DNA from 3 places in the Streptomyces sp. NPDC005648 genome. Region 1 is predicted to be linked to each of the others. Evidence: riboswitches for the same ligand, from Rfam matches in the RefSeq annotation. Region 1 holds a riboswitch; each other region holds the start of a gene.

What was found. A riboswitch is a leader RNA that binds a small molecule or an ion and turns the genes downstream of it on or off. The one in region 1 is predicted to bind cyclic di-AMP.
Positions count from the first base shown of each region.
Region 2: another riboswitch for cyclic di-AMP. It lies ahead of ABZT17_RS03380 (transglycosylase family protein); the one in region 1 lies ahead of ABZT17_RS31740 (M23 family metallopeptidase).
Region 3: another riboswitch for cyclic di-AMP. It lies ahead of ABZT17_RS01995 (NlpC/P60 family protein); the one in region 1 lies ahead of ABZT17_RS31740 (M23 family metallopeptidase).

Region 1 is NZ_JBEXCS010000069.1:34,669-37,935, reverse strand. It holds gene ABZT17_RS31745 (GntR family transcriptional regulator) at 58-750, opposite strand; gene ABZT17_RS31740 (M23 family metallopeptidase) at 939-1,703, opposite strand; cyclic di-AMP (ydaO/yuaA leader) riboswitch at 1,716-1,879, opposite strand; gene ABZT17_RS31735 (pitrilysin family protein) at 2,080-3,267, opposite strand, start outside.
Region 2 is NZ_JBEXCS010000004.1:18,669-21,935, reverse strand. It holds gene ABZT17_RS03385 (transglycosylase family protein) at 93-1,127, shown strand; cyclic di-AMP (ydaO/yuaA leader) riboswitch at 1,270-1,491, shown strand; gene ABZT17_RS03380 (transglycosylase family protein) at 1,495-2,178, shown strand; gene eno (phosphopyruvate hydratase) at 2,476-3,267, shown strand, end outside.
Region 3 is NZ_JBEXCS010000002.1:137,616-140,882, reverse strand. It holds gene pcrA (DNA helicase PcrA) at 1-1,205, opposite strand, end outside; cyclic di-AMP (ydaO/yuaA leader) riboswitch at 1,436-1,607, shown strand; gene ABZT17_RS01995 (NlpC/P60 family protein) at 1,616-2,776, shown strand; gene ABZT17_RS01990 (tellurite resistance/C4-dicarboxylate transporter family protein) at 3,005-3,267, shown strand, end outside.

The DNA.
Region 1 (3,267 bases):
GCGGGCAGCAGAAGTAATCCCCCGCGAATTGTCTCCTCTTTGTATACGGCGCCCGTGTTAATGCCGCAGGCCCGACATGTTTACGGGATGTTGCGAGTTCCTCACACCGTTCACCCGTTCGGGGGCGCCGAAGCGCAGGCGGTGGGCGGCGGTCGAGCGCTCGGTGTGCAGCGTGGTGATGGCACGCGCGCGGTCGCCGTCCCCGCGGGCCACCGCGTCGACGATCGCGCCGTGCTCCGCCCAGGACTCGACCGGGTTGGCGGGCGCGTCGACGGCGTACATCCAGGCGATCTTGTGGCGCAGCTGGGTCAGCATCGAGGTCAGCGCGGGGCTGCCGGAGGCCTGCGCGAGCGTCTCGTGGAACCAGCCCCCCAGGGAGCGCAGATCCTCGCTGCTGCCCCTCCTGGCGCGCTCCTGGCCCAGCCTGACGAGGCCTCGGAGGACCTTGAGGTGGGCCTCGGTGCGCCGCTGGGCGGCCCGGGAGGCGCCGAGCGGCTCCAGGAGCATACGCATCTCCAGCAGGTCGGAGGCCTCCTGCTCGGTCGGCTCCGCGACGCACGCGCCGGCGTGCCGCCTGGTCACCACGAAGCCCTCGGCCTCCAGGGTGCGCAGGGCCTCACGGACGGGGACGCGGGAGACGCCGTAGCGGCGGGCGAGGAGTTCCTCGGTGAGGCGGCTGCCGCGCTCGTAGACACCCGCGACGATGTCGTCACGGATGGCCGTGCACACCGAGTGCGCCGGAATACGCATGACCAACCTCCGCCTTAATCCCCGTGAAACGTCGTCGATTGACGTTGTGTCCAAGGACTCTATTGCAATGAGCCGGAATTTCCGACGGCGGACCGGAATCCATGGATATTTTTTGGACAGCAGGGCGACAGAAACGGCGAAACCCCGGCTCGGGGAGCCGGGGCCTCGGAAGATCTCGCGGTCCGTCGTCAGACGTTCACGCCGTGCGAGCGCAGGTAGGCGACCGGGTCGATGTCCGAGCCGTACTCGGCGGTCGTACGGGCCTCGAAGTGCAGATGCGGTCCGGTGGTGTTGCCGGTCGAGCCGGAGAGGCCGATCTGCTGGCCCGGGGTGACCTTCTGGCCGGCCGAGACCCCGATGGACGACAGATGGCCGTACTGGGTGTACGTGCCGTCGGCCATCCTGATCACGATCTGGTTGCCGTAGGCCCCGCCCCACCCGGTCTGCACGACCGTGCCCGAGCCCACGGCGTGGACGACGGTGCCGCTCGCCGCGTGGAAGTCGATGCCGGTGTGGCTGCCGGAGGACCACAGGGAGCCGCCGGTCTTGTAACCCGTGGAGACGTACGAGTCGGAGATCGGGGCGACGAAGGTGTTGAGGCGCTTGCGCTCGGCCTCGCGGGCGGCCCGCTCCTTGGCCTCGCGCTCCGCCTTGGCCTTCGCCTCGGCCTTCTTGCGCGCGGCCTCGGCGGCGGCCTTCTTGCGCGCGGTCTCCTCGGCGGCCTGCTTCTGCGCGGCGGCCTGGGCGTCGATCTTGTCGGCTATGGAGTCGCCGATCGTGATGACGGGGGTGAGACCGGTCTGCTCCACGGAGTTGTCGGCGGCGAGCGCGGGAGCCGCGAGGCCGCCGATCACACCGGTGGTGGCGAGGGCCGCGACGCTCGCGGCCTGGGCTGTACCGCGCTTGATGCGGCTGGGACGACGGTGCTTCCCGGTGGCGCACATGAACGCCATGTGGTGGCTGGTCCTTTCCTTCCCTCTCGCCTACCGGGTTAGCTGACGGGTTCGGAGCAGGAAGGTCTCCTACGGACCCCCTCGCGGCTCGCACGGGCATCCGATTCACCCCAGGGACTGCGTGGGTCCCCGGCTCCCCTGGCTCGCGCCGTACGGGGACTCGGCGATGGCTGTCCGGTGCCGCGGATGCGGCGCGGTGCCTGACGGACAGCCCGGACGACGCTAAGCGGGGCCGCTTTCAATCCCCAAACGGATCACGGTGTTTGTAGCGCATCCCACAGGGCAGACAGGCAACTCTCCTTCGATTCCCCGCCAATTCGGACAAAAGAGAGCCCTGGTGACGCGCGCGTCACCAGGGCCCCACGCGCGCGTGGCGCTACTCGGCGGACACCACGGTGACTTCACCGATGCCGAGGGCCTCGACGGGCTCCTTGATCTGGGCCGCGTCGCCGACCAGCACGGTCACCAGCCGGTCCACCGGGAACGCGTTCACGACCGCCGCGGTGGCCTCCACGGTGCCGGTCGCGGCGAGCTGCTGGTACAGCGTCGCCTGGTAGTCGTCGGGCAGGTACTGCTCGACCTGGTCGGCCAGGGTGCCCGCGACGGCCGCCGCGGTCTCGTACTTGAGCGGCGCAACGCCGACGAGGTTCTGTACGGCGACATCGCGTTCGGCGTCGGTGAGACCGCCCTCGGCGAGCGTGCGGAGCACCTTCCAGAGGTCGTCCAGTGCGGGACCGGTGTTCGGGGTGTCCACGGAACCGCTGATGGCGAGCATGGCCGCGCCGGTGCCGTCCGGGGCGGACCTGAGGACCTGCCCGAAGGCGCGCACCCCGTACGTGTAGCCCTTCTCCTCGCGCAGCACACGGTCCAGACGCGAGGTGAGGGTGCCGCCCAGGCAGTACGTGCCGAGCACCTGGGCGGGCCACACCCGGTCGTGCCGGTCGGCGCCGACGCGGCCGATGAGGAGCTGCGTCTGGACGGCTCCCGGACGGTCCACGATGATCACGCGGCCGGTGTCGTCGGCCGTCACCGCGGGCACCGGGCGGGGGTCGGCGCCGGAGCCGGTCCAGGCACCCAGGGTCTCGCCCAGCAGCCCGTCCAGGTCGATGCCGGCGAGGTCGCCGACGACCACGACGGTGGCCGTGGCCGGCCGGACATGACGGTCGTAGAAGCCTCGTACCGCCACCGCGTCGATCTTCTCGACGGTCTCCTCGGTGCCCTGGCGCGGGCGCGACATGCGCGAGGTCGCCGGGAACAGCTGGCGGGAGAGCTCCTTGGCGGCACGGCGGGAGGGGTTGGCCAGCTCGTGCGGGATCTCGTCCAGGCGGTTGCGGACCAGCCGCTCGACCTCGCTGTCGGCGAACGCGGGCGCCCTGAGCGCGTCGGCGAGCAGACCGAGCGCCTTGGCGAGCCGGGAGGCGGGGACCTCCAGGCTGAGACGGACGCCGGGGTGGTCGGCGTGCGCGTCCAGGGTGGCGCCGCAGCGCTCCAGTTCGGCGGCGAACTCCTCGGCGGAGTGCTTGTCGGTGCCCTCCGAGAAGGCGCGCGCCATGATCGTGGCGAC
Region 2 (3,267 bases), on a different contig from region 1:
GACAGCCGCTACGTTCACGGACCATGGCGGCGCCGATGTTTGGCCCAAGCTTCACGCGCCGCGGTCACTGCTGTCTCGTGAAAGGCCCCCGCATGCTCTCCGGGAACGGTCGTCACCGTCGCCCCCGCCAGGCTCCGGCACTGCTCGTCGCGGCCGGAGTGACGGGCTCCGCCATCGCCATCCCGCTGTTCGCCGCGAGTGGCGCCAGCGCGGCCGACGGGACCACCTGGGACAAGGTGGCGCAGTGCGAGACCGGCGGCTCCTGGAGCGAGAACAGCGGGAACGGTTTCTACGGCGGTCTCAAGCTGACCCAGGACGACTGGCAGAAGTACGGCGGCCTCGACTACGCCCCGAGCGCCGACCTGGCCAGCCGCAACCAGCAGATAGCCGTCGCCGAGAAGCTGCTCGACGCCGAGGGTGTCGGCGCCTTCCACACCTGTGGACTGACCTCCGGGCTGACCAAGGACTCGGGTGCCGCCGACGTCGACACGGGCGTCGCGGACGGTTCATCGAGTTCATCGAGTTCATCAGGTTCGTCCGGTTCGTCGAACTCGTCGGGTTCATCTGATTCGTCCGGAATTTTGGACTCGACTGGTTTGTCCAACTCGTCGGGCAGCTCGGCCGACGGCTCCTCGGGTGCGTCGTCCAGTGCCTCGCCCTCCGCCTCTCCCGACACTTCGTCCGATTCCGCAAGCAACAATGCCAAAACGGGCGCCTCCGCCTCGCCCACCGAGTCCGCGGCGGGCGCGTCTCGGGGAGCCGAAAGTTCGCCCGCAGATGGGTCCAAGGGTGACGACTCGGACAATTCCGAGCAGGCCGTGGGCTCTTGGAGCCTCGTCGACACCGGAGCCATCGACTCGGCCGCGGGCGCCGTCACGGACGCCGTCGGCACAGGCAGTGGCACCGGCAAGCACCGCGGTGCCGCCGCCGACGAGGGCTCGACCGGGAAGGCCGCGTCCGACGCGTATACCGTCCACGCCGGCGACACTCTCGCCTCCATCGCCGACTCCCTTGGCCTGGACGGCGGGTGGCGCGCCCTCTATACCGCCAACCAGCAGGCCATCGGCACCGACCCCAACCACATCTCCGCCGGTCAGACCCTGCGACTCCCTGCCGAACAGGGGTAAAAGTGACGGGAGTTCACGTCACACTTCGCACCGAATGTCCGGATTGGTGAAAGTGTGGGATGAGTCTCAGAAGCCCTGATCGTCTTTGAAATTCCCCGGATTCCCTGTCTACGGTCGTCACCGCTCGGCAACACGAGCCCCGACAGCCGCAACGCCGAATCCTGCCAGCGGCCGTACGGGAACAGTCGTCGCTACAGCAGCGCCGTGGGCAGGAGCGGGGGACCCAAGGTAAGTGCCGGACCCGGCGGTTGACGCCGGAGACGGCTAGGGGTGTAGCCGCGCCTCGTGAGAGCGAGCGTGCGGCCGGGCAACTCAACCGGCCCGAACCCGACAGCTCACCTCGCAGGCGTCGGTGAGGGGATCAACCATGCTGTTTTCCGGCAAGGGCAAGCACCGTCGTCCGTCCAAGGCCACCCGTGCCGCCGCGCTCGCCGGTGTCACCGGTGTCGCCATAGCCGCCCCGCTGATGGCGGCCGGCAACGCCTCCGCCGCCACCGCCTCGGAGTGGGACGCGGTCGCCCAGTGCGAGTCGGGCGGCAACTGGTCCATCAACACCGGCAACGGTTACTACGGCGGCCTGCAGTTCTCCGCCTCCACCTGGGCCGCGTACGGCGGCACCGCCTACGCCTCGCAGGCCAACCAGGCCAGCAAGGCGCAGCAGATCGCCGTCGCCGAGAAGGTCCTCGCCTCCCAGGGCAAGGGCGCCTGGCCGGTCTGCGGCACGGGCCTGTCCAGCGCCGCCTACAACGGCGCGAGCGCCTCCAGCGGCAGCTCCTCGAACACCGGCACCCGCTCCTCCGGCGAGCAGACCGCCTCCCGCTCCTCCGAGCGCACGACCGTCAAGAAGTCGACCAAGACCGTCACCACCCCGACCGGCAAGAAGGTCAAGAAGGGTGACGGCGAGTACAAGGTCGTCAAGGGTGACACCCTGAGCTCCATCGCCGAGAAGCACCACGTCAAGGGCGGCTGGGCGAAGCTGTTCAAGCTGAACAAGGACATCGTCGAGAACGCCGACCTGATCTACCCGGGTCAGCAGCTGCACCTGAAGTAAGCAGACAGCTGAACCACAGCGCCCTGACAGCCGTGTCCCCCACTGTGGGGGGCACGTGAGGGCCCTCCCCCCCCGTCCCCACGGGCTCCCCGCTCCGGTGCGTGTTCCCCCGTACGCACCGGAGCGGGGTTCTTTTTGCCCGGCGCTTGCCCCCACGTTTTGTTCCGTTCGGAAACAATTTACTCTCGGTTCTGCCCAAGGCGTGGTCGGCGACGTGGCCGATCGGCCGGAGGCGGTTAGGCTCGTCTCGCAGAGCCACCGCGCTCCTGCCGCAGCCGCGTCACATTGAAGAAGGAGATGCTCGTGCCGTCCATCGACGTCGTCGTAGCCCGGGAAATCCTGGACTCCCGAGGCAACCCCACGGTCGAGGTCGAGGTCGGCCTCGACGACGGCAGCACGGGTCGTGCCGCCGTCCCGTCCGGCGCCTCCACCGGTGCCTTCGAGGCCATCGAGCTCCGCGACGGTGACCCCAACCGCTACCAGGGCAAGGGTGTCGAGAAGGCCGTCCTCGCCGTCATCGAGCAGATCGGCCCGGAGCTGGTCGGCTACGACGCCACCGAGCAGCGCCTGATCGACCAGGCGATGTTCGACCTGGACGCCACCGACAACAAGGGCTCCCTCGGCGCCAACGCCATCCTCGGCGTCTCGCTCGCCGTCGCCCACGCCGCCTCCGAGGCCAGCGACCTCCCGCTCTTCCGCTACCTGGGCGGCCCGAACGCGCACCTGCTCCCGGTGCCGATGATGAACATCCTGAACGGCGGCTCGCACGCCGACTCCAACGTGGACATCCAGGAGTTCATGATCGCCCCGATCGGCGCGGAGACCTTCTCCGAGGCCCTGCGCTGGGGCACCGAGGTCTACCACACCCTCAAGAAGGTCCTGAAGTCGAAGGGCCTGTCGACCGGCCTCGGCGACGAGGGCGGCTTCGCCCCGAACCTGGAATCCAACCGCGCCGCGCTGGACCTGATCCTCGAAGCGATCAAGGAAGCCGGTTACCTCCCCGGCGAGCAGGTCGCCCTCGCGCTCGACGTCGCCGCCTCCGAGTTCTACAAGGACGGCAAGTACACGTTCGAGGGCAAGGACCGCTCG
Region 3 (3,267 bases), on a different contig from region 1:
GCGACGTAGCCGGTGATGCGCGCGCCCGCGCCCGCGTTGGTCCAGAGGTTCTTGGGGCGGCGGGACTCGTTGCGCTCGATGACCGCGTTGGCGGCGGAGAGGATCGTCTGGGTGGAGCGGTAGTTCTGCTCCAGGAGGATCGTCGTCGCGTCCGGGTAGTCCTCCTCGAACTGGAGGATGTTGCGGATCGTCGCGCCGCGGAAGGCGTAGATCGACTGGTCGGCGTCACCGACGACACAGAGCTCGGCGGGCGGGACGTCGTACTCGTTCGGGGGGACGTCGACGGGGTGCTCGCTAGTCCCCACCAGCTCGCGCACGAGGGCGTACTGGGCGTGGTTGGTGTCCTGGTACTCGTCGACCAGGACGTGTCGGAAACGGCGGCGGTAGTGCTCGGCGACGTCCGGGAAGGCGCGCAGCAGATTGACCGTCGTCATGATCAGGTCGTCGAAGTCGAGGGCGTTCGCCTCACGCAGCCGCGACTGGTACATGGCGTAGGCCTGGGCGAGGGTCTTCTCGAAGCCGTCGGTGGCCTGGGCCGCGAAGTCCTCCTCGTCGATCAGCTCGTTCTTCAGGTTGCTGATCTTGGCGCTGAAGGACTTCGGGGGGTAGCGCTTGGGGTCGAGGTCCAGGTCGCGGCAGACCAGGGCCATCAGACGCTTGGAGTCGGCGGCGTCGTAGATCGAGAAGGACGACGTGAACCCGAGTTTCTTGCTCTCGCGGCGCAGGATGCGCACGCACGCGCTGTGGAAGGTCATCACCCACATCGCGTTCGCCCGCGGGCCGACGAGCTGCTCGACGCGCTCCTTCATCTCGCCGGCGGCCTTGTTGGTGAAGGTGATCGCGAGGATCTGGCCCGGGTGCACATTCCGCTCGGCGAGCAGGTGGGCGATGCGGTGGGTGAGGACGCGGGTCTTGCCGGAGCCGGCGCCGGCCACGATGAGCAGGGGGCTGCCCGCGTGGACGACGGCCGCGCGCTGGTTCTCGTTCAGCCCCTCCAGGAGGGCGGCCGCGTCGAGCACCGGGCGGGGCGCGCCGTCGCGGTAGTAGGCGTCCCGGTCCGGCGGCACGTCGAACTTCCCGCCGAACAGATCATCCGGAACGGGCTCCGGCACATGATCGTCCTCGGGCGGTGGCGGGGGCTCCTCCTCGCGCCCGCGTGGGGCCTGGAGGTCCGCCAGGAAGCTGTCGTCAAAGAGGCTGCTCATCGCTCTCCGAGTCTAGGCCGCCCCACTGACAGCCCGCCGCCGCCCTGAGAACATCCACCGAATCACCCTTGGCGACAGCGCTGTCACACCGTGCGATCGAAGGGCACGCCCTGACCGAAGGTCACGAAAACGTATCGGGCATATCGAACATCAACCTTCACATGAGCCACACGAGTTGGCTACCGTTCTGAGCAGGCCGTACGCCCCCCACCGGCGAACCCCGCCGGGCCGTACGCCCTCCGCCGAGTCCGGAGCGCCGCCGCGCGGCCGGAGCCGGGGACCCACACCGACCTTGGGGTGAATCGGCCCAACCGCCCTTCCGGGCACGGGCCGTAGGGCAACCCTTCCGAACCACCCGCCCGAACCCGACAGCTGACTCGGTAGGCGGAACATGGAAGGAGTCGCCTCCTTTGGCGTCGCACCGCAAGTCGCGCCCCGCGGGTACGCGCGTAGCAGGCATACGCACCCCCGCTCTCGCCACGGCCGCCCTCACCTCCGTGGCCCTGCTGTCCCAGACGGCCGACGCCACCCCCTCGGCGGACGGCAGTCCGAGCCTGGAGGAAGTCGAGAAGAAGGTCGACGACCTCTACCGGCAGGCCGAGTCGGCCACCGAGAACTACAACGCGGCGAAGGAGAAGACGACCAAGCAGCGCAAGCGCGTCGACAGCCTCCTCGACGACGTCGCCAAGCGCGCCCAGAAGCTCAACGAGCAGCGGCAGCGGCTCGGTTCCCTCGCCGCCGCGCAGTACCGGACCGGTGCCGCCGCGCCGGACACGGCGACCTTCCTGCTCGCCGACTCCCCGCAGGACTATTTCGATCAGACGCAGCTGATGGGGCGGCTGACCTCCCGTCAGAAGAGCGAGGTCGACGACTACTTCGCCGAGCAGTCCGCCACGATGACGAAGCGCGAGGAGGCCTCCGAGAGCCTGCGGACGCTCACCGAGTCGCAGAGCGATCTGCAGACCGCCAAGGCCGCGGTGCAGAAGAAGCTCACCGACGCGCGCGAGCTGCTGTCGAAGCTGGACGCCGAGGAGAAGGCACGGCTCGCCGAGATCGAGAAGCGGAAGCAGGAGGCGGCCGACCGCAAGGCCGCGGAGCTGGCCAAGGAGCAGGCGGCCGAGCAGCGCGCCGAGGAGGCCGCGGCCCAGGAGAGCGGCTCGTCGTCCGACACGAGCGCCTCCGACAGCTCCGGCATCTCCGGCGCCACGTACTCCACCGAAGCCGCCAAGGCTCTCGCCTTCGCCCGCGCGCAGATCGGCAAGCCGTACGTCTGGGGCGCCGCCGGCCCCGGCTCCTACGACTGCTCCGGCCTCACCCAGGCCGCCTGGAAGGCCGCCGGCGCCACCCTCCCGCGCACCACCTACGACCAGGTGAACGCCGGCACGACCGTCTCCCTCGCCGACGCCCGGCCCGGCGACCTGATCTTCTTCTACGACGACATCAGCCACGTCGGCCTCTACATCGGCAACGGCATGATGATCCACGCCCCGAAGCCGGGCGCGTACGTCCGCGAGGAGTCGATCTACTACGGTGGCGAGTCCATCATCCACAGCGTGGTACGGCCTGCCTGAGCAGCGGTTCGCCCTGGAGCGGTACGGCACGCGCGCGTGGGGTGCGCAGTCGGGCGCGCTTGGAGCTGGCAAGCGGGCGCGTGCAGCTTGCAAGCGGGCGCGCGTGGAGTGTGGGGGCAGGCAGACATGGTCGTGCGCCCCTCCTTCCCCCCTGCGCTCGCGCGTATTTCTTCGCGCCCGTGCGCGTGCCCCCCTCCCACCCCGTCCCGCGCTCCTTAGCATCGGCGCATGTCCGGCCTCTCCCAGCTCGCCCATGTTTCTCCGCTCCGTCCTCTACGTGACTGGTGGGCCGAGCGGCCGCCGGCGGCCGGGGCCGCCGTGATGGCGAGCGGCATCGTGTCGGTCGGACTGAATCTGGCGGGGTACGAGGTCGCGTCACGCGTCGCGCTCGGATTGGCCTGCGCGTCCTGGGTGGGGTTGGCGGCTGACTTCGTCGCGCGGTGGGTGTGGCAGCGGGAGAGGTGGCGGCAGGAGGCGATGACACCGGGGTC